DNA from 4 places in the Verrucosispora sp. WMMA2121 genome. Region 4 is predicted to be linked to each of the others. Evidence: riboswitches for the same ligand, from Rfam matches in the RefSeq annotation. Region 4 holds a riboswitch; each other region holds the start of a gene.
What was found. Region 4 has a riboswitch for cyclic di-AMP ahead of O7605_RS10370 (C39 family peptidase). Riboswitches for the same ligand answer to the same signal wherever they lie in the genome.
Positions count from the first base shown of each region.

Region 1: another riboswitch for cyclic di-AMP. It lies ahead of O7605_RS17395 (coiled-coil domain-containing protein); the one in region 4 lies ahead of O7605_RS10370 (C39 family peptidase).
Region 2: another riboswitch for cyclic di-AMP. It lies ahead of O7605_RS19445 (NlpC/P60 family protein); the one in region 4 lies ahead of O7605_RS10370 (C39 family peptidase).
Region 3: another riboswitch for cyclic di-AMP. It lies ahead of O7605_RS02205 (coiled-coil domain-containing protein); the one in region 4 lies ahead of O7605_RS10370 (C39 family peptidase).

Region 1 is NZ_JAPZBH010000006.1:1,872,912-1,880,104, reverse strand. Features, by position in the region: gene O7605_RS17425 (dienelactone hydrolase family protein) at 1-204, shown strand, start outside; gene O7605_RS17420 (AI-2E family transporter) at 212-1,438, opposite strand; gene O7605_RS17415 (hypothetical protein) at 1,543-2,328, opposite strand; gene O7605_RS17410 (hypothetical protein) at 2,542-2,940, opposite strand; gene O7605_RS17405 (helix-turn-helix transcriptional regulator) at 3,037-3,372, opposite strand; gene O7605_RS17400 (carbonic anhydrase) at 3,572-4,270, shown strand; gene O7605_RS17395 (coiled-coil domain-containing protein) at 4,353-5,369, opposite strand; cyclic di-AMP (ydaO/yuaA leader) riboswitch at 5,374-5,504, opposite strand; gene O7605_RS17390 (YibE/F family protein) at 5,671-7,017, opposite strand.
Region 2 is NZ_JAPZBH010000006.1:2,286,902-2,294,094, forward strand. Features, by position in the region: gene O7605_RS19430 (zinc metalloprotease) at 292-1,296, shown strand; gene O7605_RS19435 (pyridoxamine 5'-phosphate oxidase family protein) at 1,365-1,901, opposite strand; gene dcd (dCTP deaminase) at 1,979-2,557, shown strand; gene O7605_RS19445 (NlpC/P60 family protein) at 2,570-3,604, opposite strand; cyclic di-AMP (ydaO/yuaA leader) riboswitch at 3,617-3,751, opposite strand; gene O7605_RS19450 (C40 family peptidase) at 3,943-4,938, opposite strand; gene O7605_RS19455 ((Fe-S)-binding protein) at 5,207-7,193, opposite strand, start outside.
Region 3 is NZ_JAPZBH010000004.1:346,487-353,679, forward strand. Features, by position in the region: gene O7605_RS02195 (HelD family protein) at 1-1,909, shown strand, start outside; gene O7605_RS02200 (cation diffusion facilitator family transporter) at 1,993-2,910, shown strand; cyclic di-AMP (ydaO/yuaA leader) riboswitch at 3,063-3,194, shown strand; gene O7605_RS02205 (coiled-coil domain-containing protein) at 3,199-4,302, shown strand; gene O7605_RS02210 (1-phosphofructokinase family hexose kinase) at 4,519-5,499, shown strand; gene surE (5'/3'-nucleotidase SurE) at 5,496-6,320, shown strand; gene O7605_RS02220 (STAS domain-containing protein) at 6,348-6,713, opposite strand; gene O7605_RS02225 (hypothetical protein) at 7,050-7,193, shown strand, end outside.
Region 4 is NZ_JAPZBH010000006.1:306,141-313,333, forward strand. Features, by position in the region: gene O7605_RS10340 (DUF4360 domain-containing protein) at 1-297, opposite strand, end outside; gene O7605_RS10345 (DUF4360 domain-containing protein) at 770-1,420, shown strand; gene O7605_RS10350 (DUF952 domain-containing protein) at 1,540-1,875, opposite strand; gene O7605_RS10355 (class I SAM-dependent methyltransferase) at 1,869-2,714, opposite strand; gene O7605_RS10360 (DUF5753 domain-containing protein) at 3,067-3,609, shown strand; gene O7605_RS10365 (DUF397 domain-containing protein) at 3,600-3,800, shown strand; gene O7605_RS10370 (C39 family peptidase) at 3,966-4,847, opposite strand; cyclic di-AMP (ydaO/yuaA leader) riboswitch at 5,074-5,214, opposite strand; gene O7605_RS10375 (hypothetical protein) at 5,492-6,250, opposite strand; gene O7605_RS10380 (hypothetical protein) at 6,454-6,969, opposite strand; gene O7605_RS10385 (acyltransferase family protein) at 7,081-7,193, opposite strand, start outside.

The DNA of each region.
Region 1 (7,193 bases), 1.6 Mb from region 4:
ACCCTGCTGCTTGTCGGCGGTCTCGACGAGCAGGTGATCACGCTCAACGAACATGCGCTCGGTCAACTGACGTCCCGATCCGAGCTGCGCGTGATTCCGGGTGCGACGCACCTGTTCGAGGAGCCGGGCACGCTGGACCAGGTCGCCGAGGCGGCAGCCGACTGGTTCCACGACCACCTGCACCCGCAACCCGCCTCCGCCTGAGACACCCTCAGGCGGGTTCGGGATCGCCTCCGGCCGGCGACGATCCCGAGGGGGCGGTCGACGGGCGGGCCGGTGGCTTCTTCGATGGCGGCGGGTCGGGCGCCGGTGGGCCGGACGCCGAATCGGACCCGTCCGCGGCAGCCTGCCGTTGACGCTGGACGCTGTCGACGACCCGCCAGGCGACCGCAACGATCGGAACCGCGACGAAGGCGCCCGCGATGCCGGCGATGAGGGTGCCGGCGGTCACCGCGACCAGGATCACCACCGGGTGCAGCCGTACCTGGCGCTTCATCACCAGCGGCTCCAGCAGGTTGCCTTCGATCTGCTGGACGGCGATCACGGCGGCCAGGGTGAGCAGGGCGGTGGTGGGCCCGTTGGCGGCCAGGGCCACCAGCACCGCGACCGCGCCAGCCACGGTGGCACCGACGATCGGCACGAACCCGCCGATGAACGTGATCAGCGCCAGCGGGAACGCCAGCGGCACCCTGAGCAGTACCAGCGCCAAGCCGATACCGATGGCGTCGATGGCCGCGATCAGCATGGTGCCCCGGCTGTACGAGCCCAGGGTGTGCCAGCCGGTGCGACCCGCCTCGGCGGCGATGTCCCGGTTGGGCCCGGCGGCCCGGCGCAACGTCCAGCGCCACATCTCCCGGCCGTCCTTGAGCAGGAAGAACAGCAGCACCAGAGCGAGCAGGATCGAGCCGACCACCTCGGCCACCGTGCGGGCGCTGGCGACCGGGTCCACCTGCTGCTGGCTGATCGCCTGGCGCAACTGGGCGAGCAGGCTGTCCAACTGTTGGTCACTGACCGGCAGGGTGGAGGTGACGAAGTCCCGGGTGCGCTCCAGCCCCTGACGCAGTTCCTCCCCCAACTCGCTGAACTGGTCGGCGGTCAGACTCCACACCAGCGCGCCGACGCCGCCCAGGATGCCGAGCAGGAGCAGGACGCTGAGCAGGGCGGCGAGCGCGGCTGGCAGCCGCAGGCGACGCAACGCCAGTTGCACCGGATCGAGCAGTGCGGCGAGGAAGAGGGTCGCGGCCACGGCGATGGCCAGCGGGGTGACCAGCAGCGTGATCCGGGCCAGCAGGTAGAGCCCGGCGGAGATCACTACCAGGCAGGCGCTCCACACCACCGCGGATCGGACCAGCCAGGGCAGGGCGGCCCAGGTCTGGCGTGGTCCGGCGCCCCGCACCGCCGTCCTATCGGGCTGGTTCCCGTCATCGCTTGCGACCACGTCGGCCCTCCTCAGTGTCCGGCGTGGTCGGTACCCGGTCGACGTCCTTCCGACACTAGTTGCCGACGACCGGCCCGGAGGGCGTTCGGCTCGCGAGACCCGACTCAGTACGCGGCGACCGGTGCCCGGCCGACGACCGCCGGGATCTCCCGGGTCTGCTCGGCGGCGCCGGGTGTGGTCAGCGGCAGGACCGACTCGCGCTCCTCCACCACCGGCACCAGGGCGGCGGCCGCTTCCTCGCGCAGGCTGCGGGCCGCCGCGGCGGCGAGTTCCGCGGCCCGCCAGGTGGCCTGCTCCCGTTCCCGGGCCGCCCGCTGCCGGGCCAGGAGGTGGTCGCGTACCGCCCGGCGCAGCATCAACTCCTGCTCCACCGGGTGCAACCGGGGATCCCAGCCGCGATGCGCGAAGACGTCGCTGAGCTGCTCCACCGACAGTTCCCGCCGCCAGTACGCGTCCAGGGCGGCCCGGTGCAGCCAGCGCTCCCGGTCGGCGTACTCGGCGGGGGTGCGGGCGGTCTGCGGCAACGGCATGCCGGCGGCGCGGGAGAGCCGGCGTACGTCCGCCTCGGCTGCCTCGTACGACCGCCACGCCTGCTCGGCCTCGTCCTGTGCGGCGAGCCACTCGTCGCGCCGGTGCCGGGCGGTGGCGTCGGCCCGGTCCGCCGCGATCGTGACCTCCTCGGCCCAGCGCTCCTGGTCACGTCGGTGCTCGGCGTGGTCCGACCCACTCGGCAGAGCGGCCTCGCGGATGCGGACGCCGGCGTCGAAGCGGAAGAGTCGGGGTCGTAGCAGCAGGCCGGTGACGGCGAGGGTCACCAGGCCGAGCAGGCCCAGCCAGATGGCCGCGGCCCGGGGCGCGTCGAGCAGGACGGAGGACAGGGCGGTAGGCATCATCAACACCTCGCGGTCGGGATGAGTCGTCGACTGTGGTGGACGCGGGTCGTGGCGGCTGGCCGGGCACGGCGGCGTCGGTGCCGTGCCGGGGGCGGCCGGATCAAGCTCGCCGGGGATGCCCCGGGCCACCGTTGGATGCCGGCGGTGTGGTCGGCCGCTGGCGTCTGGCGCGGGCGGCGTCACCGGGCTTCCCGGTCGGGCTGCCGTCGGTCAGTCGGTCGGCGGACCACGCCGGGTCGGCTCGCCCGCGCGGACGGCGCGTGCCGAGGCGATGTGGCTGTCCGTCGGTGCGGCGTCGGCCGACGTGTCGTCGGTGTCCTCGGGCCGGACCGGCGCGGTGGCGGCGGGCGCTCGCCAATCCGGGCCGGCGTCGACCGCCCGCGCGGGCTCGACGGCGGGCCGGACGGCCGGCACCGCGGTGGACGGCGAGCCGAGGGCGACGGTGGCGGTCGGTGGTGACACGGCGGTGGACCGGGCCGGCGGATCGGCCGCAACGGCCCCGCCGAGACCGACGGCGAGCACCAGCGACGCCAGCGCCAGTCGGGTCAGCTCGCGCAGTGCGCGCAGCGTCGCCGGCCACAGTGGACGGGCGAACGCGGGAGACGGCACGGACCCAACCTATCCCGCCTTCGGCGGGATCGCAGCGCCGCGTTCGTCCGGGGTGGGTGAAGCGCGCCACGTCGTCCGATCAGGAGGTCCGTCGACTCACCCCTCGGCGGTGCCGGTGACCTGTTCCTTGGTGAAGAGGGCCAGCAGGTCGCCGACCTCGTGGTCGGCCTCCGCCGGGTGCCGGAACCGTCCGGCGGGGTTCAGGGTGTACTCGTTGCGCCGACCCACCCGGGTGCGGTGCAGGTAGCCGCCGGCCTCCAGGTCGGCGACGATCGCCTGGGCGGCACGCTCCGTGACGCCGACCTCGGTCGCGACGTCCCGTAGCCGGGCGGTGGGGTTACGGGCGATGGCGAGCAGGACGTGCGCGTGGTTCGTGAGAAACGTCCAGTTCCGCGCGTTTTCCCGTGCGTCAGTGCTCGCCATGTCCGCCATCGTATGACCTGCCGTTCGGCTACCTCGGCTCGCGCCGTCGCCGATACCGGCCCGGCCGAGCGCAAGCGTCGACTGATGCATGAAACACATATCACGTATAGCTTGACGTGCGTTATGCCGCGTGTGACCGTGATGGCAGCCCGTGACCAGCGCCGGCCGGGATGACCAGGCATTCCTCCCAGAGATGAGGTGCAGCTGGATGAGTCGACCCGGAACGCCCGGTACGCAACCCGGTCCGGACCGCGAGGTGCTCAGCGCGGATCATCCCGGTGCCCCGCAGCGGGCCCTCGCCGAACTGCTCGCCGGCAACCGTCGATTCGTCACCGACGCGCTGCGGCATCCCAACCAGAACGCCGGGCGTCGGGCCGCCGTCGCGGCCGAGCAGCATCCCTTCGCGGTGATCGTCGGCTGTTCCGACTCCCGGCTCGCCGCCGAGATCATCTTCGATCGCGGGCTGGGTGACCTCTTCGTGGTCCGTACCGCCGGGCACACCGTCGGGCCGGAGGTGCTGGGCAGCGTGGAGTACGCGGTGGCCGTGCTGGGTACGCCGCTGGTGGTGGTGCTGGGTCACGACTCGTGCGGCGCCGTCCAGGCGGCCCGCGAGGCACTGGCCACCGACACCACGCCCCCCGGGCATCTGGGTGCCGTGGTCGACGCGGTGGTGCCGAGCCTGCGCCGAGCGCAGGACGCCGGGGTGCAGGAGCTGGACGAGATCGTGGACATCCACATCGCGCGAACCGTCGAGACGATGCTGGATTCCTCGGCGACCCTCGCGGCGGAGGTGGCTGCCGGGCGGTGCGCGGTGGTCGGCATGTCGTACCGGCTGGCCGCCGGCGAGGTGCGGGCGGTCGCCGCGGAACCCGCCGAACTGGCCGGCTTGATGGCGACCGCGCCCTGATCCGCGACCGACGACGTCCGGAACGACGAGGGCCGTCCCGCCTCGGTTGGCGGGACGGCCCTCGGTGCGTCGCGTGGGGCGGTCAGAGCAGTGACACGTGCACGTGGTCCGTGTGGTTGGACGGGCCGCTGTAGGAACTCCAGCGTTCCGTCGCCGCGAACCAGATCTGGCGGTTCCAGATCACGTAGTAGACGCCCAGCCGGTCGGCGTTGCGGACCAGGAAGGCCGCCAGGTTGTTGCCGTAGATCCGGGTGTCGTTGTTGTGCCACGGGCTGAAGCCGCTGTTCTGCAACGACCAGTCACAGGCCCGACCCTTGGGGTGCTCGAACTTGTCACCCGGTCGGAAGCAGCCGACGAACCGGTTGAACCCGGCCCGCTTGACCTCCTTGTACATGTGCAGCGTCCGGGGCGTGATGCAGCCCGACGTGGTGGGGTCGTTCTGGCTGCACGACTCGGGCTTCCACCCGCCGTCCGAGGACCGGTTCGGCCCGATCCGGGCCACCGGCGAGGTGGCGTCCACCAGTCCGCCGGTCAGGCCGACACCGCCGACCAGCCGGAGGGACTTCTCCGCCTCGCTCTTCTTGCGCGCCATGTCGTTGGTCAGCTTCTTCTGCTCGCGCACCTCGGCGTCGAGCGCGAGCTTGGCCTGCTCGGCGCGGAGCTTTATCGCGTTGACCTCGCCCAGCTTCTTGTCGTTCACCAGGTTCAGCTCGTCGAGTGCCGAGGCCCGGTTGATGAACGAGTCCGGTGCGCCGCTCTGCAACAACATGGCGATCGCGCCGACCCGGCCGGTCCGGTAGGACTGGGTGGCGATCTCGGCGACCTGCGGAGCGAGCGCGTCCAGGTCGGCCTGCGCGGCACGGACCTCGACCGCCAGCTGGAGCTGGCGCTTCTTGGACTTCTCCAGCTTGGCCTTGGCCTTTGAGTAGTCCCGGGTGGTCGCCTCGATCAGATCGTTGAGCATCGGCGGGTCGTCGTCGTGCTCCGCCGGTTTGGGGTCGTTCGGTGCGGCCGTGGCCGGCATCGGGCCGGCGAACACGGCGAACGCGGCGAACACGGCCACCACGGGTGTCAACCAGCGGCGTAGGGGTGCCGTCACTGTTTTCCCTTCCATCGACCGCCGACCGGGTTAGCTGACGGGTTCGGGACGGAAGTGGCCCCTACCGCTTTCGCGGATTCACCCCACCTACCTGGGTCCCCGGCTCGCCTGAGGGCGATTGGGCGGTGGCACCGCAGGCGCCGCTGCGCGCCTTCGGCGGTGACCGGCAGTGAGGTTACCCGACAGTCCATCTGTGCTTCTACGCCCCGAACCCGACTAGATGCGTCATTTCGTAATCGCTTTGAGTGACCAGCGACACGGTTTCGAGCCGCATCGGCAGGGGCGGTCACGTTGAGGAGTGTCACCATGTGGTGTCCGTGCTCCTGTCCGGGTCGGGCCACCCCGAGGGGGTGGCGGGGGACGTGTTTCGGGTGGGTGGGGTGCTCAGGGCGCGGAGCGCCTCGGCCCGGTCCGTCGCCGGCCGGGGGACCAGGGGGGTGGGTTCGCCAGTGCGGGCACCAGCCTCGCCGCGTCCGGCGGTGGTGACGACCGCCGCCAGCGCCGTGGTCAGCGGCACCGCGGCGATCAGCCCGAGCGTGGCCACCACGCTCCGGACGATCTCCGTGGTGAGGAACTCGCTGGTCACGATCTGGCCCAACGCGCGGGAGTCCGCGGTCAGCAGGAGCAGCAGTGGCAGCGAGGCGCCGGCGTACGCCAGCACGATGGTGTTCACCACCGACGCGATGTGGGCTCGGCCGACCCGGGTGGCCGCGCGGTACAGCTCCCGGCGGGAGAGGTTCGGGTTGGCGTGGCGTAGCTCGTTGACCGCGGCGGCCTGGGTGACCGTGACGTCGTCGAGCACGCCCAGCGAGCCGATGATGATGCCGGCCAGCAGCAGGCCGTGCAGGTCGACATCCCCCCGGAACATGGACAGGGTGGTGGCGTCCTCGCTGCCGAATCCGGTCAGGTGGGTGGCCCCGGTGGCGGCCAGCCCGAGCAGCCCGGTGAGGACCAGACTGGCGAGCGTGCCGAGCACGGCCACCGAGGTCTGCGCGGAGATGCCGTGGGTCAGGTACAGCACCACGAACATGATCAACGAGGCGCCGACGATGGCGACCGCGAGCGGCGGCTGGCCGGCGCTGATGCCGGGCAGCACGAAGGTCAGCAGGATCGCGAAGCTGGCCGCCAGGCCGCCCAGCGCCGCCAGGCCCCGTAGCCGCCCGAAGGCGACGATGGCGGCGGCGAAGAGCACGGCCAGCCACACCAGCGGCTTGCCGCGCTGGTGTTCGGCGATGTTGTAGGTGCTGACCGACGGATCCTCCGGGTCGACGAGCGAGACCAGGATGATGTCGTCGCCGACGTCGACGCGGGGTGCCCCCGGCCCGGCCGGGATGGGCGTCTGCACGTCCTGTCCGGCGTCCGGGCCGGTCTGCACTCGCACGGTGACCGTGCCGCAGGGGCCCGCCGCGGTCGTCGGGGTGCCCTCGGGCACCACCGGGTTGGGCGGGCAGGGCTCGCTCACCACCCGGGTGACCGTGCCGTGGTAGCGGGGGGCGTCGTCGGTGGCCTCGGGACGCGGGGCGTCCCGGGGCCAGAGCACGATCGCGGCGACCAGGGTGGCGAGGAAGAGGGGGACCACCGTCACGACGAGGATCCGCCGCACCCGGGGCGGGGTGGGCGGAGCGGAACGGGTGTGGTCGGCGCCCATTCAGTGTCTCCCAACGATTTCAGGGCTGAGTACGTGTCGATGGGCGAGACGGTTCAGTGCCGCCGGACGACCGTGTCGAAGGGCAGCCCGAATGGCCGGAAGGTGGCGGGGCGGCTGCGTACCGTGAGCTGTGGAGGGGTTCGCGACGGCGGCAGGGGCGGGTGCCCGCCGGCGAC
Region 2 (7,193 bases), 2.0 Mb from region 4:
GACGCACCCAGGGGCTCCGCTCGGGCGGGCGGGTCGTCCGCGAAGAAGGCAACTTCCCGGCAAATACCCCAAGTTCCTGCGGACGACCCGCCGGAGGCAGCGCCACGTCCACTGCTGCACGGATCTCGGTGACGTCGGGGAGCTCCCGACCCCGAGGATGGGCCGGGAAGAAGTTTCATCACCGCAACATATGGCCATGTTCAAATCTGTCTATCGGTTGTAACGTCTGCCCCACGTTTTCCGCACGACGCGACACAACCCCCGGTCGCGTCGCCAGAAAGAGGTGGGCATATGGGACTGCGTCCCGTCCTGCTGAACCGGCGTACGGCCGGCATCGCATCGACGTCGCTCGCACTGGTGCTCGGCGTGGCCACGGTCGGCCTCCTGCCGGCCGCCACCACGACCGCGAGCCCGGCGGCGGCCGCCTTCACAGCCGACGAGGTGTGTGAGGATCAGACGGGCACCCTGGCCCGGGCCAAGGGTGGCAGCGCCGTCAAGCACGATCCGAACCAGCTGACCCTCGCCCAGGTGCACCAACGCGAGGCCGAGTTCGCCGACATCCTGCAAGAGCGCGCCAAGCGAGTTGGCCAACGCGCATTGAGCGCCCAGGCCGCTGCGGCCTCGGTCACCATCCCGGTCGTGGTGCACGTGATTCGCCGGGACACGACCCGGGCCGGCGGAAACATCCCCGACTCGATGATCCAGTCCCAGATCAACGTGCTCAACCAGTCGTTCAGCGGTGCGACGGGTGGCGCCGCGACCGCCTTCGCGTTCCAGTTGCAGAGCATCAACCGGGTGACCAACTCGTCGTGGTACCCGATCCGGCAGGGCTCGTCGGCCGAGCGGCAGATGAAGACCCAGCTGCGGCAGGGCAACAAGGCGACGCTCAACATCTACCTCGGCGCGCTCAGCAACAACCTGCTCGGCTGGGCGACCTTCCCGCAGCGCAACCTGAACGTGATGGATGGCGTGGTGGTGCTCAGCGAGTCACTGCCCGGTGGCACCGCCACCAACTACAACCAGGGTGACACCGGCACCCACGAGGTCGGCCACTGGCTGAACCTCTACCACACCTTCCAGGGCGGCTGCTCGGGCAGCGGTGACCAGGTGTCGGACACCCCGGCCGAGGCCTCGCCGGCCAGCGGCTGCCCGACCGGCCGGGACACCTGCTCAAGCTCGGGCCTCGACCCGATCACGAACTTCATGGACTACTCGTACGACGGCTGCATGTACCAGTTCACCTCGGGCCAGGCCACCCGCATGATCAACGCCTGGAACTCCTACCGCGCGGCGTAGCGCGAGCGTCGCACCGCGTACCGCGGGTGCCGGCTCCGTCGGACGGGGCCGGCACCTGCGCGTGTGGGTCAGGCGGCGCGGCGGTGATGCCGCCCGGAGTGGGCCGGCACCGGGCGCGTGGCCTGGGGTGTGGCGCCCGCCGGGTCGAGCCAGACCTGGACCGCCGGATGCGACGCCAGCTCGCTCGGCCCAGCCACCGACTGCTCCCGTCGAGCCAACATCGCCACGTCGACGGTGAACTCGAACAGGCGCCAGTCGGCGTGCGGGGCGGCCCGCGCCGCGAACGCCAGCCGGGCGACGGTGGCGTCGTCGGTGACGGGCCGGGCCCGCCCGGCCACGTACGCCTCGTCGTCGCTCTCCTCCGGCGGGAACGAGTGCAGCGCGTAACGACCGTCGCGTTCCAGGTCGCGCCGCTTCGGTGAGTCGATGACGAAGCAGTAGAGACCGTCGTCGGTGATCACCGGGGAGACCGGGTGCACCCGGGGTCCGCCGTCGGCGCGGACCGTGGCCAGGTAGCCGAAGCCCGGGCCGTACTGCTGCATGAGAAGGCGGATCCCGTTGGCGAGTCGAGGCTCGTCAGCGGCGAATTCGGACCAGGAAGCCATGCCGACATCCTATCGAACACACGTTCGAAGCGGGTAGTCCGACACGCGTGTCACATACCGGCAGCTATGGTGTGGCGATGCTGCTCTCCGACCGCGACCTGGTCTCCGAGATCAAGGCGGGCACCCTGGCGCTCGAACCGTTCGAGCCCACCCTGGTGCAGCCCTCCAGCATCGACGTACGTCTGGACAAACTCTTCCGGGTCTTCAACAACCACCTCTACACCCACATCGACCCGGCAACCCGGCAGGACGACCTCACCTCGGCCGTCGAGGTGCCCGACGGCCAGGCGTTCGTGCTGCACCCGGGCGAGTTCGTACTCGCCTCCACGCTCGAGGTCATCTCGCTGGGCGACCAGCTCGCCGGCCGCCTCGAAGGCAAGTCCAGCCTGGGACGACTCGGCCTGCTCACCCACTCCACCGCCGGCTTCATCGACCCCGGCTTCTCCGGTCACGTCACCCTGGAACTGTCCAACGTGGCAAACCTGCCGATCACCCTCTGGCCCGGGATGAAGATCGGGCAGCTCTGTATCTTCCGGCTCTCCTCACCGGCCGAGCACCCGTACGGCTCGGCCGTCTACGGTTCCCGCTACCAGGGTCAGCGCGGCCCGACGCCCAGTCGTGCCTGGCAGAGCTGGCGCACGTGGCCCACCCGCTGATACCGGCGATCCTCAGCCGGGCCGGCCGAAACTGTGCACCGGGCTGTTGTCCAGCCGCTTCATCTTGACCGGTTGACCCGCCCGGGAGGCGTGCACCACCCAGCCGCCGCCGACGTACATCCCGACATGGTGCAGGTCCCGGTAGTAGAAGACCAGGTCGCCGGGGCGCAGCGCGCCACGGCTTACCGACTTGGTGACCCGACGCTGCCGCGCCGCGTTGTGCGGCAGTGCGACACCGGCCCGCGACCAGGCGGCCAACATCAGCCCGGAACAGTCGTACGCATCGGGCCCCTCGGCGCCCCAGGAGTACGGCTTGCCGATCTGGGCGCAGGCGAAGGTGACCGCCTCGCCGGCCGCTCCGCCCGGGTAGCTGGCCGGGCAGGGCGCCGGCCGTAGCGGGCCACCACCACCCTTCCCGTACGCCCGCAGCCGGAGCCGCTGCAACCTGTCGATCTCGGCGTCGATTCGTCGCCGCCGCTCGGCGAGATCGGCCTCGGTGCGGGTCAGCTCGCCGATCGTGCGGTCCAGGCCGGCCTTGGTCTCGGCGAGTTCGTCGCGCAGTTCGCTCGCGTGCCGCACGTCCTGCTGCTGCACGCGGGCGTACCGGTCGAGCAGGCCGAGCTGCTCGACCACCTCGCCCGGCGACCGGCTACCGAGCAGCGTGTTGACGAAGCGGACCTGTTCGCCCTTGTACGCGCGGGCAGCGAGCTTGCCGACCCGGTCCATGGCCTCGGCCACCTGGCGTTGCAGCGGTGCCATCCTGGCGGCCAGCGCGTCCGCCTCCCGCCGCTTGCCGGCCAGGTCCTGCCGGGTCGCGTTGTGCTGCTCGATGACGGGTTCGAGCCGATTCCAGTCCTCGTCGATCTGGCGCTCGATGTCGGCGACCGTGGGCTCGGCCCGGGCCTCCGTCGTGCCGCCGACCAGCATCACGGCGGTCGCGGCCAGGCCAGCGATGATGCAGCGGTACCAGCTGGAACGCGGCGAGTCCGTCGATCGGCCGGGCATTGCCGGCGGCGACGACGGTGGCCGCGGGGCATGGTCTGCCACCGGGCTCAGCACTCCTTCTTCCGCTACCGCCTACCGGGTTAGCTGACGGGTTCGGGCGGGAAGGGGCGCCCTACCGTGACCGGCACGGATTCACCCCGGGTACCTGGTTCCCCGGCTCGCTGACGAGCGATTCGGCGGTGTCGGACCGTTACCGCCCGGGCTGGGCGGACCTGCCAGCGGCCGACGATTGCCCAGCGTAGGGACGATCGGCGTCGATACGCAACAGATCCACACCGTCACTGTGGGTGCTTACATCCGACAGTGGCGAGGGCCCCCGTCGACTTGACCGGGGGCCCTCGGGCGTTCCTGCGCGACCGCTCAGCGGACGCGGTGGCGGCTCAGCCGGGTCGGCGGAAACCGGCGACCGGCATGGTCGTGATGGGCGAGACGTTCACCGGCTTGCCGGCGCGAGCCGCGTGCACCATCTGGTTGTTGCCCAGGTACAACCCGACGTGACTCACGTCGCTGCGGAAGAAGACCAGATCGCCGGGACGGGCGTCGGCGCGGGAGACGGCCTTGCCCTCGTTCCACTGGGCACCGGTGAAGTGGGTGAGGTAGATGCCCGCGGCCTTGTACGCGTACTGGGTCAGACCCGAGCAGTCGAACGAGTTCGGGCCGGTGGCGCCCCAGACGTACGGCTTGCCGACCTGGGCGCACGCGGTCCGGATGGCCGTGCGGGCGGCGTCGCTGACCACACCGTTGATGGTCGGGCAGTTGGTGGTCTTCACCGTGGTCACCGGCAGCGACCTCTCCAGCCGCTTGATCTCGGCGTCGATCTGCTTCTTCTTCGCCGCCAGCTGCTTCTGCTTCGCCTCCTGGTCGGCGATCAGGGCGTCGAGCTTGGCCTTCTGGTCGTCGTACTTCTTGCGGATCTTCATGACGCCTTCGAGCTCGCGGCGCTCCTGCGAGGCGAGCCGGTCGAGGAAGGCCATCTGCTCGCCGAGCTCGTTCGGCTTCGAGTTGAGCAGGACGACACCGATCTCCTTGGACGGGCCGGTCATGTAGTAGCGGGAGGCGAGGTCGGCCACCCGGTTCATCGCCAGCTCGGTCTCCAGGGCCAGCGGCTGGATCTTCTTCTCCAGGCTCTTCGACTTCTGCTTGTTGACCCGCAGCTGGGAGCGCACCTTGTTGTACTGCTCGATGGTGGGCTCCAGCTTCTGCCACTGCTTGTCGATCTGGGCCTCGATCTCGTCGACCGAGGGCTCGGCGTACGCGGGGGCGGCGAGCAGGCCGGCACCGACCGCGGCGGCGGCTACCAGGACGACCAGCCCGCGGGCGGCCCTACGCAGGCCACCCGGACGGGATCGTCCCGGCGCACGACGATGGAGGGGCATGGTTGCCACCGGCAGCGTCTCCTTTGCAACCGACCACCGGGCGTCCCGCGAGAGGTAAGTGGCGGGATCCGACGACCCATGGCGGTCGGTGCCCCACATTAGGGAACGGTAGGTGGGGAATCAAGGCGACCAACGGCTCATTCACCTTTGCGCGACGGTACGCACACTAAGGGTGTCGGCCGATTCGTTATAGTCACGTACGCCAATACAAAACCGGGCGGGGCGGCACTGGATAGGGGTGCCGCCCCGCCCGGTGCGTCCGGGCCGGTCAGCCGGCCACCGGCGTGGTCTCCTCGGCGCCGCCGACCTGCTCGGGCTTGACCGAGCGGAGCAGAACGCTGGCCACGTCGATGACCTCGACCTGTTCTCCGGCACCCTTGCCGTTCACCCCGTCGGTGAGCATCGTCGAACAGAACGGACAACCGACGGCGACCGTCCTCGCCCCGGTGGACATGGCCTCCTCGACCCGGTCCACGTTGATCCGCTTGCCGATGCGCTCCTCCATCCACATGCGGGCACCACCCGCACCGCAGCAGAAGGAGCGCTCGCTGTTACGCGGCATCTCGGTCAGCTCACCCTCGATCGCGCTGCCCAGCACCTCGCGCGGCGGGCTGAATACCCGGTTGTGCCGGCCCAGGTAACACGGGTCGTGGTAGGTGACGCCGCCGTCGACCGGCTGCACCGGGGTGAGCTTGCCGGTGGCGACCAGGTGGGCCAGCAACTGGGTGTGGTGCACCACCTCGAACTCGCCGCCCAGCTGGCCGTACTCGTTGCCCAGGGTGTTGAAGCAGTGCGGGCACGTTGCGACGATCTTGCGCTTGGCCTTCTCCCGGCCCTCGAACGCTTCGTTCAGGGTCTCGACGTTCTGCTGGGCCAGCATCTGGAAGACGAACTCGTTGCCGATCCGGCGGGCCGGGTCACCGGAGCAGGTCTCCCCCTCGCCGAGGATGGCGAACGAGACGCCGGCCTCGTTGAGCAGGGTCGCGACGGCCCGGGTGGTCTTCTTCGCCCGGTCCTCGAACGCACCGGCACAGCCCACCCAGAACAGGTACTCGAAGTCCTCGACCTCGCCGACCCGGGGCACCTCGAAGTCGAGGCCCTTGGTCCAGTCCTCCCGGGTGTTCTGCGGCGCGCCCCACGGGTTGCCCTTGTTCTCCAGGTTGCGCAGCATCACGCCGGCCTCGGAGGGGAAGCTGGACTCGATGAGCACCTGGTAGCGGCGCATGTCGACGATGTGGTCGACGTGCTCGATGTCGACCGGGCACTGTTCGACGCAGGCACCGCAGGTGGTGCAGGACCAGAGCACGTCGGGGTCGATGACGCCGCCGGACTCGGCGTCGCCGATCAGCGGCTTCTCCGCCTCGGCGAGAGCCAGCACGTCGAGGTGGGCGAGCTGCGCGGCAGTGGCCTTCTCCTCACCGGTGAGGTCCTTGCCACCACCGGCCAGCAGGTAGGGCGCCTTGGCGTACGCGTGGTCACGCAGACTGAGCACCAGCAGCTTCGGCGACAGCGGCTTTCCGGTGTTCCACGCCGGGCACTGCGACTGGCAGCGACCGCACTCGGTACAGGTGCTGAAGTCCAGCAGCCCCTTCCAGGTGAACTGCTCGACCTGGGCGACGCCGAATTGGTCCTTCTCCGGGTCGGCCTCCTCGAAGTCGAGCGGCTTGCCGTCGCTCATCATCGGCCGCAGCGCGCCGAGGCCGGAGCCGGCCGCACCCGGCTTGCGCTTGAAGAAGATGTTGGGGAAGGCGAGGAAACGGTGCCAGGCGACACCCATCGTCACGTTCAGGGAGATCACGATGACCCAGACCATCGAGATCGAGATCTTGATGAGCGCGGCGACGCTGACACCGGACTCCCAGCCCGGCAGCAGGGCACCGACCGCGTGACTGAGCGGGGTGGCCCAGGTGGGGTACTCGAAGTGGTCGGTGGCCACCTTGAAGCCGCGGATCAGAAAACCCATGACCAGTACGGCGAGGACGACCGCCTCGACGAAGTAGCCCTGCCACATGGTGGAGCCGGTGAACCGCGACCGGCGTCCCGCCCGGTTCGGCCGGTTCGCCACCCGGATCGCGATCAGGACCCCGATGCCGACCACGCCCAGAATGCCGATCCACTCGGTGACCAGCCCGTAGAGCGTCCAGGAACCGATGAGCGGCAGCCCGCCGGTCGGCGACACCACCTCGAAGTACGCCTCAAGCACCAGCAGCGACAGCACGATGAAGCCGACCATCACGAACCAGTGCGCCGCGCCC
Region 3 (7,193 bases), on a different contig from region 4:
CGAGTACGAGGGGCTGGTCTTCGGCCGCCTCGACCTGCGGGACGGGCAGACCCTGTACGTCGGGCGACTCGGTATCCGCGACGAGGACGCCACCACTCTGGTGGTGGACTGGCGGGCCCCGGCCGCCGCCGCCTTCTACCAGGCGACGCCGGCCGAGCCGCTCGGCGTCGTCCGGCGCCGCACGATCCAGTCCAGCCGCGAGCGGGTCACCCGGATCGAGGACGACCTGCTCGACCCGGACGCCGCCCCACCGGACATGCCGGTGGTCGGCGACGGCGCGCTGCTGGCCACGCTGTCCCGGACCACCGGACGCGGCATGCGGGACATCGTGGCCACCATCCAGCGCGAGCAGGACGAGGCGATCCGCTCCCCCGGCTCGGGAGTCACGATCGTCTCCGGTGGCCCGGGCACCGGCAAGACGGCGGTGGCGCTGCATCGCGCGGCGTACCTGCTCTACACCGACCGCAGCCGGTACGCCGGGGGCGGCATCCTGGTGATCGGCCCCTCTTCCGTCTTCGTCGAGTACATCGCCTCGGTGCTGCCGTCGCTCGGTGAGGACACCGCCACCCTGCACTCGCTGGGCACCCTGTTCCCCGGGGTGGTGGCCACCCGCACCGACCCGCCCGAGGTGGCGGCGGTCAAGGGTTCACTGCGGATGCGCCGGGTGCTGGACCGGGCCGCCCGGGACGCGGTGCCCGACGCCCCGCCCGAGCTGCGCCTGCTGTATCGGGGCACGCTGCTGCGGCTGGAGCGGGCCGAGCTGGACGCCATCCGGGACCGCGCGCTGCCCCGTGGCGCCCGCCGCAACGAGGTGCGTCGGGCCGGCTTCGACGGCGTGCTCGCCGCGCTCTGGGCGCAGGCCCGCCGGCTGGGCATCGCCGGGCTGCCCGAGCAGCGTGCCTTCGAGGACGAGCTGATCGACCGGACCGATTTCCGCGACTTCCTGAAGGCGTGGTGGCCCCGGCTGCACCCGCGGCACGTGCTCGCCTGGTTGGCCGATCCGCAGCGGTTGCGCCGGTACGGCGCGGGACTGCTCTCGGGTGCCGAGATCCGGCTGCTCGGCTCGGCGTACCAGGGGTTGGCCACGGACGGTCTGACCGTCGCCGACGTCGCGCTGCTGGACGAGCTGGACGCGCTGCTCGGCAAGCCGATGCGCGCCGCCCGCCCGAAGCGGGACCCGTTCCAGCTGGCCGGTGGGGTACGCGAGCTGAGCACGTTCGCGGACCGGCAGCGGGCCGCCCGGCAGGCCGCTCGGGAGCGCCCGGAGGACTACCGCGACTACGCCCACCTGGTGGTCGACGAGTCCCAGGACGTCTCACCGATGCAGTGGCGGATGGTGGGCCGGCGCGGCCGGTTGGCGTCCTGGACGGTGGTGGGCGACCCGGCGCAGACCGCGTGGACGGGGGATCCGCAGGAGTTGGCCCGGGCCCGTGACCAGGCGCTGGGTCGCCGTCGTCGGCACCGCTTCACCCTCACCACGAACTACCGGAACTCGGCCGAGATCTTCGCGGTGGCGGCGGCCGAGATCCGGCGGGCGTACCCCGATCTCGCGCTGCCCACCGCGGTCCGCTCCACCGGGATCGATCCGGTGCGGCTCGTGGTGCCGGCCCCCGATCTGGAGGCGACCGTCGTGACGGCCGCCAGCGCCCTGCTCGGCGAGGTGGAGGGCACCGTCGGGGTGATCACCCCGGTGCCCCGACGGGACCGGGTCGCGGCCTGGCTGGGGGCGCGTGGCGGCGATCGGTTGCAGGTGGTGACCAGCCTGGAGGCCAAGGGCATGGAGTACGACGGGGTGGTGCTGGTCGCCCCGGCGGAGATCCGGGCGGAGCCCGGGTCCGGTGTCCGTACTCTCTACGTCGCGCTGTCCCGGGCCACCCAGCGGCTGACCACCGTGGACCCGACCGGGTAGCGATCGCGAGGCCGGACGGTTGCACTCATAGCGATGTTGGCATAGGTCCGTCCCCGGCTCGCCGGACGACGGAAGGTGTCTGGGTGGGCGCCGGCCATGACCACCACCACGCTGCGGTGTCGACCGCCGCGCGCCGCCACTCCGGCCGGCTGTGGGCAGCGTTCGCCCTGCTCGGTGCGCTGACGGTGATCGAGGCGGTCACCGCGTTGCGGACCGGTTCGCTGGCCCTGCTCTCCGACGCCGGACACATGTTCACCGATGTGCTGGGCATCGGGATGGCCCTCGCGGCCGTGGCCGCCACCCGGCGGGCCGACACCGATCCGCAACGCACCTTCGGGCTCTACCGGCTGGAGGTGCTCGCGGCCCTGGCCAACGCGGTACTGCTCTCGGGCGTCGCGGTGTACGTGCTGGTCGAGGCGGTACGTCGCTTCGGGGATCCGCCCGAGGTGCTCGCCGGCCCGGTTCTGGTGGTGGCGGCGCTCGGCCTGCTCGCCAACCTCGCCGCGTTCGCACTGTTGCGTCCGGGCGCGCGGGAGAGCATCAACCTGCGGGGGGCCTACCTGGAGGTGCTGGCGGACCTGCTGGGCTCACTGGGGGTGATCGCGGCCGCCCTGCTGATCGCGGTGACCGAGTGGTGGTGGGCCGATCCGGTGGTGGCGGTCGCGATCGCCGTGTTCATCCTGCCCCGGACCTGGCGCCTGGGCCGGGCGGCGGTACGCATCCTGGTCCAGGCCGCACCGGAACACCTGCAGGTCACCGCCGTGCACGACCGGCTGGCCGCGGTGCCGGGCGTGGCCGGCGTCCACGACCTGCACGTCTGGACGTTGACCTCCGGCATGGAGGTCGCCTCCGCACACCTGACCGTCAGGCCGGACGCCGATGTCGGCACCGTCCTGGCGGCGGCCCGTTCGGCGCTGCACGAGGACTTCCAGATCGAGCACGCGACCCTCCAGGTCGAGCCGCGCACCGACCCCGGGGGTTGCGGGGCGGTGCGGTGGTGACCAGGCCAATCGGGGAAAAGTAGGTTGTTGTCCGATTTGCTCTGGTTCACTAGTCAACAACCGAACACCAGCAGTAACAGCAGCTGCACCGGTCACGTGCGCACCGGTAGGCTCTGACCCGGCCATCGCCAGGCGGCACCCACCGGTGCCGGCGGCGGCCGCCGCCTAATCGCCCGCCAGGGCGAACCGGGGAACCATGTTCCTGGGGTGTATCCGCGCCAGCGGTAGGGATCTTCCGTCCCGAACCCGTCAGCTAACCCGGTCGGCGGCTGACGGAAGGACATGTGCATGCCAGCAGTGGCAACGGTAAGACCGGCCGCCCGTACGGCGGCCCTGATCGCCGCCGCGCTCGCCCTCACCCTCGGCGTCGCGCTGGCTCCCTTCTCCCCAGCGACCGCCGCGCCGCAGGGGTTGCGGGCGGCGGCACCGGGAGATGTGGACGACGAGGGTGGCACCCCGGCACTACGGGCCCAGCTGGAGGCTGCCAGCAAGGGCTACCTCGACGCCAAGACCGCGCTCGACCGCTCGGTGAAGCGGCAGAAGAAGCTGGCCGAACGGCTCAAGACGACCGAGAGCCAGGTCGCCGAGCGCGGTACCAACGTCGCCGAGATTGCCGCGCAGGCGTACCGCACCGGACGGCTGGGTGCCGCTTCGGCGCTGCTCAACAGCGGGTCACCGGCCGGTTTCATGGATCGGGCGGCGGCGCTGGACGCGGTGGCCGCGAACGAGGACCGCGCGCTGCGGGAACTCCAGACCGCCCGGGACGAGGTCAGCGCCACCAAGCAGGCCCTGGACGCGGAAATCCAGGAGCAGCGCAAGCAGGTGGCCGTGATGGCCAAGCGCAAGGACCAGGCCGAGCGGGCGTTGACCGTGGCCATCGAGCGGGACGAGGCGGCCGAGCGGGCCAGGGCTGCCGAACGGGCCGCCCGGTCACCGTCGCGTAGCGGCGGGTCGAGCCCCACCGCCAAGCCGGCTCCGCGCAACTCCGACGGGTCGTGGCCCTCGGAGTCGTGCAGCGTCAACGACCCCACCCCGGCCAACGGCTGCATCACCCCACGCACCCTGCACGCGTTGAAGCAGGCCAAGTCGGCCGGCTTCACCCGGTACGTCTCCTGCTACCGCTCCGGCGGCTCGGGCGAGCACCCGAAGGGTCGGGCCTGCGACTTCGCGGCCCAGAAGAACGGCTTCGGCGGGGACGCGACCGGCGGTGACCGCTCGTACGGCAACAACCTGGCGGCGTACTTCGTCAACAACGCCGACCGGCTCGCGGTGCTCTACGTGATCTGGTACAGGCAGATCTGGTTGCCCAGCAGCGGCTGGAAGTCGTACAGCGGTGCCCGCGGCGACCCGTCCAGCGACCACACCAACCACGTCCACCTGTCGGTGTACTGACCTCCTCGTCGCGCCGGGTGAACCGCTCTTCACGAGCGGTTCACCCGGCGTTGCGTTTTCCGGTCGGCCGGCGGGGCACCGTCCCTTCGGCACGCGTCGACGCGTCTCGTTGGATACCGTCGTACCAGGAAGCGGTATTTGTCCGCTAGCGGGAGGAACGCCCATGGACGAGCGAATCGCCAGGCCCGGCGACGGTACGGACGACGGAGTGCGTTCGTGAGCGGCCGCGTCATGATCTTCGCGCCGACCCCCCTGCTGACCGTCACCATCGACCAGCCGAGCGACGCGCCGGAGCTGCACCTGCACCCGGGCGGGCAGGGGGTGTGGCAGGCCAGGATGGTGCTGTCCCTCGGCGTGGAGGTGGTGCTCTGCGCGGCACTCGGCGGCGAGGTCGGGCAGGTGCTGGAGCCGTTGCTGGTCAGCGAGGGAGTCGATCTCAAGGTGGTGGCCCGCGACTCCGGCGGCACCGGCGGATACGTGCATGACCGCCGCGAAGGTACCCGTCGGGAGGTCGTCGACGTGATCGGCCAACCGCTGAGCCGGCACGAGCTGGACGAGTTGTACAACCTCGCGCTCGGCGAGGGCCTGCGCGCTCCGGTGAGCGTGTTGAGCGGGCCGAACCATCCGTCCCTGGTCCCCGCCGACCTCTACCGGCGCTTTGCCGCCGATCTCGGCGCCAACGGCGGCCGAGTGGTGGTGGACCTCTGCGGCGAGCATCTGACGGCCGTCCTGGACAGCGGGGTCTTCTTCCTCAAGATCAGTCACGAGGAACTGCTCGCCGACGGCCGGGCTGCGGGCGACGACGAGGAGCAGCTCACCCGCGCCATGTACGACCTGCACGCCTCGGGCGCCGAGAACGTCGTGGTCAGTCGGGCCGACAAACCGGCGTTGGCGCTTGTCGACGGCGAGGTGTTCGAGGTGCTGATGCCGCGGCTGGAGGCGGCCGACCCACGCGGGGCGGGCGACTCGATGACCGCCGGGGTGGCCGCCGTGGTGGCCCGGGGCGGCGATGTGCGCACGGCGATCCGCACCGGCGCGGCGGCCGGCGCACTCAACGTCACCCGGCACGGCCTCGGCACCGGCCGACTCGACTCGATCAACGGCCTCGTCGACCGGGTCCGACTCGAACCGGCGGGCAGCCGTCCGCAGGAGCGGACCACCCCCGACGAACTGGCGCAACGGGCGGGTGGCCGGTGAGGCTACGGGTCCTGATCACCAACGATGACGGGATCGCCGCGCCGGGCATTCAGGCGCTGGCCCGGGCGGCCGTCGACCGGGGCCTGGACGTGGTGGTGGCCGCCCCGCTGGAGGAGGCCAGCGGCACCAGCGCCGCGATGAGCGCGATGGAGCAGGACGGGCAGGTGGTGGTCCGCGAGCATCCGCTGCCGGAACTCGACGGCGTGCCGGCGTTCGGCGTCGGTGGCTCACCCGGATTCATCGCGCTCATCGCCGTGCACGGTGCCTTCGGACCGCCGCCGTCGGTGCTGCTGTCGGGCATCAACCGGGGCGCCAACGCGGGACGCGCGGTGCTGCACTCCGGCACGGTGGGAGCCGCCTTCACCGCCGCCGCGAACGGCTGCCGGGCGATGGCGGTCTCGCTGGACGTGCTCTCGGCCGGTGAGGCGACCGCGGCCAGCGGCGGTGCCGCGGTGGCGGCTGCCGCCCGGGTACGCGACGCCGAACGGAACTGGGCCACCGCCGCCCGGGTCGCTCTGGACCTGCTGCCCCGGCTGACCGCGGCGCCGACGGAGAGCGTCCTGAACGTCAACTCGCCGGATCTACCGCTGGGTCGGCTGCGCGGGGTACGCCGGGCCACCCTGGCGACCTTCGGCCAGGTGCAGATGACCGTCGCCGAGTCCGGGCACGGCTTCGTACGCACGTCGTTGGAGGAGCCGGGCCAGGCGGTACAGCCCGGCACGGACCTGGCTCTGCTCGCCGACGGTTACGCCTCGGTGACCGCGGTGCGGGCGATCACCGAGGTGGCTGACGTGGACCTGTCCGGCATCGACGGGGAGTGACCCGGCCCGTCGGCCGGTCGGGGCGGGTCAGGCCCCGGGGACCACCTCGGAGGCCGTGGCGGCCCCGGCGTAATAGGGCTCGGGCGCGCCGAAGAGACCGAGCAGACCGGTCACCCAGAGCTGCCGGTGGACGAACCGGCTCGGCTCGGTGACGATCAGCTTCACTCCGCTGACCTCGGCGGTCTGGAACCCGGCGACCATGGCGCTGATGCCCACCGAGTCGATGAAGGTGACCAGCCGCATGTTGAGCTCGATCCGGGCCGGCCGCCCCTTGGCCAGCACCTCGGCGATGGCCTCTTTCACCTCGTACGCGGTGTCGACGTCGATCTCGCCTCGAGGGGCGATCTCGATGACACCACCGGGCCGAACCGTCTGCAGGATCGACAGGCTCACGCGAGCACCTCCACTCGCCCGTACGACGGGCGCCTCATCAGTACGCGGGCCGCGACCGACAGTATTCCTTCAACCGCCTCGGTCGCCACCCCTCGGGATGAGCAATTCACGGACAGGGGCAGGGCAAATCACCCATATCCGAACTTTATTGGCTTTATCACTTGGCGCTCGGGCATGCCGACGCCGCCGAACCAGGGTAGCGGGCCGAGGCCACCCCCGTCGTTTCCCGCTGGTGCCGGCGTGCCCCGCGAGAACCGGTCTGACCTGCGCGCGACGGACGAGGGTGGCGCGGTGTGCCTAGCATCACGGGTGACCCCTATGACGGGAGGACCCATCATGCTTCGCAGACTCGCCGCGCTCGCCGGTGTCGGTGCCCTGCTCGCCCTCGTGCTGGCCTGCGGATTCGGCGGGGGTGACGGTGACGACGACGACGATGACGACGACTTCGCCTTCGCCCGGCCAGCGGCGGTGGCGGTGGTC
Region 4 (7,193 bases):
GGCGTGCACCAGCACGTTGAGCTGGCAGTTACGGCGCCCGTCGGTGACCGGGATGCCCGGGCCCGCCTGGACCAGGTAGTCGCTGTAGATGGTGGTGAAGGCGGTGTTGTCCGGGGAGACCGCGACGTCGGCGGTGCCCGGGCGGCATCCGGAGCCGGCCATCGCGACAAGGTCGATCACGACCTTGTCGGTGGGCGGATCATCCATGACTCCCCGAGCGGACGCCGGCGCCCCCACGGTCAACGACGAAGCGAGTAGGGCCAGCACCACGCCGCCTCGCGTCAGCAGTTTACGCATGAATCCTCCTCCGGTACAGGAAACGACGCCACATGCGGAACAAGCTACGTACAGACATAGATGACTGTCAACGTAATCACCATTCTTCGATCGCGAACTTCAAGCCGAGAATTATTCGGCTCAACGCGCCAGCCTTACGTCGTCCCACTGGGTGAAGATCGCCGGATACTCCGACCCGTGAGAACACTTGATCGGGCAGACACCCGTTACGCAGCAACAGTTATAGAGGTTGATCTCCGTCTCCGGCAAATACGATCAAGCGCCCGCCGATAATCGATCACATAGACGTAAGCTGATGCTTGCGAGTGCCGTACGGCGTCGCTAGCATCCTCTCGCAGAACGACATCCGAGTGCTCTCCACCACCACTCGCCACCGCCTGCTCCGGGTCGGTAGGCGACGAGCCCCACGGCCGTTCGGCGAAGAAACACGCGTTGAATTCGGTGAACATCAACTGCATCCGAGAGGAACAGAATGACCAAGAACCTCGTCGGCGCGAGAACCGCGATCTTCGCCGTACTCGGCACGGTTCTCGCGTTGTCCCTGTCCGTACCGGCGCACGCCGCCCCGGCCGGTTCCACGGCTCCGCCCGACAGCGAGATCACCGTCGAGGTGGTGGCGGCCAACGGCTCCGGCTGTTCGCCCGGCACCGCCCGCGTGGTGGCCCATCCCGACAACACCGGCTTCCGGATCCGGTACTACGACTTCGTCGCGACCGGCGGCCGGGGCGTCGAGGTCACCGAGAGCCGGAAGAACTGCCAGCTCGGCGTGCTCGTCAACGTGCCGGCCGGCTGGACCATCGCCGTCGCCGCCGCCGACTACCGGGGCCGGGCCCGGATCCCCACCGGCGCGACCGGTCGCCAGCGGACGAGCTACTACTGGCAGGGCTCGTCCGAGACCAGCCGCACCGATGCGACCTTCACCGGCCCCTACAACGGTTTCTGGGGCACCTCGGACGTCGCCCCCGTGCTGGTCTACACGCCCTGCGGACAACAGCGGGTGCTCAACGTCAACACTGAGTTGAGAGTGGATCCGGGCACGGCCGGATCGAACGTCAGCATGTCCATGACGACGACCGAGGGCGACGTCGACACCCTGTTCAACCTCAGGTGGGAACGCTGCTGATCCCCTGATCCGGCCTCGCCACGGCGCCGAGCCGCCCGGCGGGCACGGTGGACGACCTGCCCCACCCCGCCGGTTCTGGGTGCGTTTGTTGTCGATGGGGCGACAACAAACGCACCCAGCTATGCCACCGGCACCTCGTCGTCCACCCGGGCCGCCCCCGCGACCTCGTGGACCCCACGAACCGCTGCCGCCGGCAGTGCCGCGTAGACGTGTGGGAACGGGCCGCCGTTCGGGGCGTCCTCCCACCGCAGTGCGTCACCGAGCAGGGACGCGTCGAGCGCGACGATGACAAGTTGCGGCTGGTCGCCGAAGACCCGCGCCGCCGTGGCGGGCAGTTGGAAGCGCGAGGAGCAGTGAATGAAGCCGCTGTCCCGATCGAACGGTGAGCCGTCGAACCGGCCGGCGGCCTGGAACTCGGCCCATTCGCCAGGGAGCAGGATCTTGTAGATCAGCACATCGCCATGCTGTCAGAGCGGCGGACAGGTGGGTCGAGGCGTGCGGCGATCTGGAGGGTGTTCAGGTAGTGCTTGCGTATCGTCCCGGCCGGGCGGGCGGCGATCAGCTGCCGGATCCCGGCGAACAGGGTTTGCCGTTGCCAGGGCTCGGCGGCGATGTGATTGGAGTACGTGGACAGCACGGCCAGGTACTCCTCGGCGGTGTAGTCGCGGCTCCAGACGTAGCGGTGCACGGTCGGGCTGGCGAAGAAACCGCTGCCCGCCATCACCGCCGCGTCGGGGGCCACGATCGCCTCGGGTGGCTGCGGACCGCCGTGCCCGTCACCCATGCCCACCTCGGCGTAGATCCGCTGGACCTGCCGGAAGAAGTCGTCGCCACCTGCCGGTGACACGTGCTCGGTGGCCACGATCGCCAGGTGGCCGCCGGGACGCAGCAGCTCGGCCGCCCGACGGTAGGCGACCTCCGGGTCCAGCCAGTGCCACGCCGTGGCGGCGAAGACGAGGTCGAACGGCACGCTTTCGTCAGCTTCCCACCGCTCGAAGGGCGACACCACCACGCGCACGTCGCCCCGGCCGGCGAGTACCCGACGCGCCACGGTGGCCAGCTCCCGTCCCGGCTCCAGGCCGACCACCTGCCAGCCACGCGCCAGCAGACCACGGGTGGCCTTACCGGTGCCGGTACCGAGCTCCAGCACCCGGGCCGGCCCGGTCGACAGGCCGGTCGTCTCGGCCAGGTCGGCGAACAACGCCTCCGGATAGCCCGGCCGGGCCTGCTCGTACAGCTCGGCGGCGGTGTCGAACGTCGTGGCCAGCCCCACGTAGGGCCCCTGCTTCCCCATGGCTCCCCCGCACACGTCTCGAAACGTCGAGGCCGATGTCACCCTGATCGTCGCATCCCCCAGCCGTCGTGCCGACCCATGTCCCTCAGCCGCCACCCCTACTCGCCACCCCCACCCATCGATCGTCCCCACCGTCCACTCCGGGGACCGATTCCCCGAGATCTTGGACAAAATCCGTTCGCGAAAGACGGAAACTGTCCAAGATTTCGCGTGATGGCAGCGGGGTCGTCAGGCGGGTTGGTGGCGGGCCCAGGCGATGAAGCGGGTGAAGAGGGTGGTGGGGGTTGGGGCGTCGTGGGGGTTGAGTTGGTAGAGGTCGCGCATGGCGTCGTACATCAGGCCGGCGAGGTAGATGGACAGGCGGAACGCCCGGCAGCTCCGCTGTTACCAGCCGACGCTGGTGCCGGGCCTGCTCCAGACCGAGCGCTACGCCCGCGCGGTGATCCGGACCGACGCCGCGCTGACCGAGGCGGGGGTGGAGCGTCGGCTGGCCAACCGGATGGCCCGGCAGACGGTGCTGGAGCAGGACGACCCGCCCCAACTCGTCGCGGTGATCGACGAGGTGGTGCTGCGGCGGGTCGACGAGGAGCTCAAGGACGTGCTGGTCGAGCAGGTGCACCACCTGATGGCGCTGGCCACCCGGCCCAACATCAGCGTGCACCTGGTGCCGACCGGCGTCGCCATGCACATCGGACTGACCGGCCCCTTCATCCTGGCGCGGGGGGCGGACGGCGGCTGGGTGGGTAATCTCGAAACTCAACTCGGCGGCGTCCTGGTCGACAAGGACGACGACCTGAGTGACCTGCTGTCCAGGTGGGAGACGGTGCGCAACGAGGCACTGTCCGGCCGCCAGTCGATCGAGCGCATGAAGGATGTTGTGAAGCCATGGATCTGAACGGCGCGACCTGGCGCAAGTCCACCCGCAGCGGCGCCGGCGGTGGCGACTGCGTGGAGGTCGCCGACAACCTGCCCGGCGTCGTGCTGGTCCGCGACACCAAGAACCGCGACGCCGCCACGCTGGCCTTCACCCCGGCCGCCTGGGCGAGCTTCGTCGGCCTGGCGAAGCAGCACCGCACGCACGCCTGACGAACCCCGAACTTCGTCGCCCCGGCGACACCGCACCGCACGCAGGCCTGACGAAACCCGAGCCACGTCGACCCGACGACCAGCGCGACCCGCCGCATGACGTACCCGAAACGGAAGCCCTCGGCCAGCGGGCCGAGGGCTTCCGGGTGCGGCGGAACGATGCGATCAGGCCGAGTAGCCGCGGGTGGCGGCCCAGTTGGCGAGATCGATGGTGCTGAGCCAGTACGACGGGTACGAGGCGTCCGCCGAGTCGGCGATCTTCACCAGCCGCCCGGAGTCCTGGTAGCCGACCACGGCGATGTAGTGCCCGCCGGGGAAGGAGTGCCAGCGGCCGTCGGTGTCGGTGACGGTGCCGGCGACGTTCACCACGACGCCCCGCCCGTCGGTGACGGCGGCGACGACGTCCGCCTGAAGCTGGTCCATCTGGGCCGGGGTGGCCGCACCGCCACGGATCATCGTGGTCTCGTACGGGTCGCCCTTGACGACGGCGTTGAGGACGCGGGTGGTGTCCTCGGCCGAGTTGGTGCCGGCGAACGTGGTGCCGAGCTGGCTGGCCAGGGCGTCCTGGCTGCGCGCGACACCGGCGGCGCTCAGCGCGTTACGCACCGCGGCGGGACCGCAGTAGTAGCCGTTGATCTGGGCTTGGTGGTCGTAGTCCAGAACCTTCGAGGCGGGCGGCTTCGGTGCCGCCTTCTTGCTGGTCAGGTCCGGGTCGGGGGTGGCCGAGCTGGGCTTCGGCGACGGCGAGGCGGCGGCGCTTGCCGGTGCCGGGCTGGCCGGTGCGGCGCTGCTCGGCGCGGCGCTGCTCAGCGCGGCGGTGGCCGGCGCGACCTCCGCCTGGCTCGGCGCGGCCACCGTGTCGCCGCGCAGTTCGGCGGCGGTGGTGGCCCGCGTGGGGGCCGGGGTGTTCCCGGTGCCGGCCAGGGCGGCGCCGGTGCCGGTGGCCAGGACGAGCGCCACGGCGGATCCGGCAACGAGCTGATAGGGGCGTTCGCTGACCAGCCGACGGAGCCGGCGGGAAAGGGTGTGCTTCACGGATTCCTCCACGGGCTGAGGGGAGAACGGCACACCGGCTCCGGCGGTCGGGTCGGCAACGGAACGCCGACGACCGCCTGGGCGAGCGGGACAGGCCGTTCAAGGGGTACGCCCGGAAGAACCCGGGCGGTGGCGATGACCGGGGTCAGCTCGCGGCGGTCGGGCCGGCGAGCACGGGCACCGCGGTGCCGTGGAGGTGGGGGAACGGGGGGATCACATCGGACCGCACGAGGGTTGGTACTCCTTCCGTCACCGCCGACCGGGTTAGCTGACGGATTCGGGCGGGAAGACGCCCTACCGCGGGCCGAGGCTCGCGGATTCACCCCAGTGGTGCAGTGGGTCCCCGGTTCGTGAGTTCACGATTGAGCGGGTCGGTACGGCGTCGCTTCCTGCGATCGGTTACCGCACCGGACGCGCTGACACTACTGGCCGGTCACCTTGAAGCCAACCCGCTCTGACCTGCTTAAACATGATCGAGCGGGGCAATTTTCGGGTACCTGGGAACTGGCGTCGCTCAATGGGACCGACGGCATTCCGGGCACCAACGGGTGACAACCGGACGGCAGGGAGAAAAGTCGGCGGGGATTACTGCGACAAACGTCTTACCTACGAACAGTGACCGAATTTCGCACCAATGTGACCCAGCTCACGGAATTTCAGCCGAGCCGAGCCGGACGCCAGCGCGGGACCAGGCCGGACCGCTCGACGATGGCGCGTCCGGAGACGGGCGGTCGGTTCGGCCGGAGCCGCGCGGCGGCCGCGTACGCTTCGGCGGAGAGGGCGCGGGCCGCCTCGGTGGCCAGTTCCGCCGCCCGCCACAGGTCACGTTCCCGCCCGGCGGCCGATCGATAGGCGGCCAGGCGGTTGTCGCGTACCACCCGGGCGAGAACGGCCTCCTGCTCGGCCGGGTGACGTCGGGGATCCCAGCCGGACCGGTGCGCCAGTACGTCGGTGAGCTGCCGGGCGGTCAGGTCACCGCGCCAGTGGGCAGCCATCGCCGCCCGGTGCAGCCAGCGTTCCCGAGCCGCGTACTCGGCCGGGGTGCGCGGAGTGCGCGGGGCCGGCAGTCCGGTGACACCGGCCAGCCGCCGGGCGGCGGCCTCCGCCTCGTCGTACCCGGCCCAGGCGCGGTCCAGCTCCGCCTGGGCCACCCGCCACGCCGTACGCCGCCGCTCGGCGTTCTGGCCGGCGCCGGCTGCCGCGACCGCCACCTCCCCGGCGTATCGGCGCAGGTCGGCCTCGTCGGCCGCGGCGCGGAGCGCGTCCGGGTCGGTGGTCTTCTCCACCGGCCCGGCCGGCTCCGGGCGGGCGACCAGCACGGTGAGCACGCCCAGCGCGAGCACCAGCAGGACCGACCAGATGGCGGCGGCGCGTGGCACCTCGATCAGGAACTGGTAGAGGACGGTCTTCTCCATGTCGGCACCTCGGCGGAGATCGGTACGGCGTCGGTGGTCGTACCGGCAGCGGATGGCGATGCGGCGCGGTTGCCCGGGTTGAGGCGGGCGGTGCCGCCGGTCCTGGGGCGCATCGACGGCGCGACCGACGGCAACGGGCCGGCCGTGCTTGGCGCGGGTGCGCGGCCGGGCGCGGCGCGGAGGCGAGGAAAGGGTCGCCAGGATCAGGCGTGCGGTGGGGCGCGGGCGGCCCGGACACCCGCAACCGGAGCCGGCGACCCCCGCGTGACGCCGGCGGTGCCGCTGCCGAGCGCCGTCAGCCCGGGCTGGCCATCGGCCGCCGGCGGCAGCGAGGGCATCCCGGACCCGGCGGAGTCATCGGCGTCCCGCGCGATCGGCGACCCGGAGGCTTCCGCCGGGTCACCAACGCGCGGTCCGGACGCCCCGGCCAGGTCGGTGCCACCGGCGCCGCGCACGGTCGGCATCGCCAGGCCGGCCCGGTCGAGGCCGGTCACCAGGTCGGGACCGGCCAGGTCGAGGGGTACGGCGACTTCGCGGGCCAGGTCCCGTGCGACGGCGGCCGGTACGGCGGCCTCGGCCGGCGGTGCGGCGGCGGGTGCCCGGTCGGGCAGTGCCCAGGCGCCGAGGGAGAAGGCGGCGGCGACCGCGAGCCCGGTCAGCAGCCGCGCGGCCCAGCGCGCCAACCACCACAGCGGACGGGCGGGCGCGGCGGGAAGCACCTCGTCACGCTACCGCCACCGGCGGCCCGCACGCACCGGTCACCGGGCGTGTCGCACCGTCCGGCGCGTCGGGTACGCACGTCGATACGCGCAGGTCAGCCCCGCCGGCCGCTACCGTCCCTGCTGGACGGAGCGGTCCTGCCCCGGGCCGGTGGCGAGGTCCGCATCGCCGCCACCGGACATCCGCTGGCGCGGCAGCCCGTCCACGACCGGTCCGCCCGGCG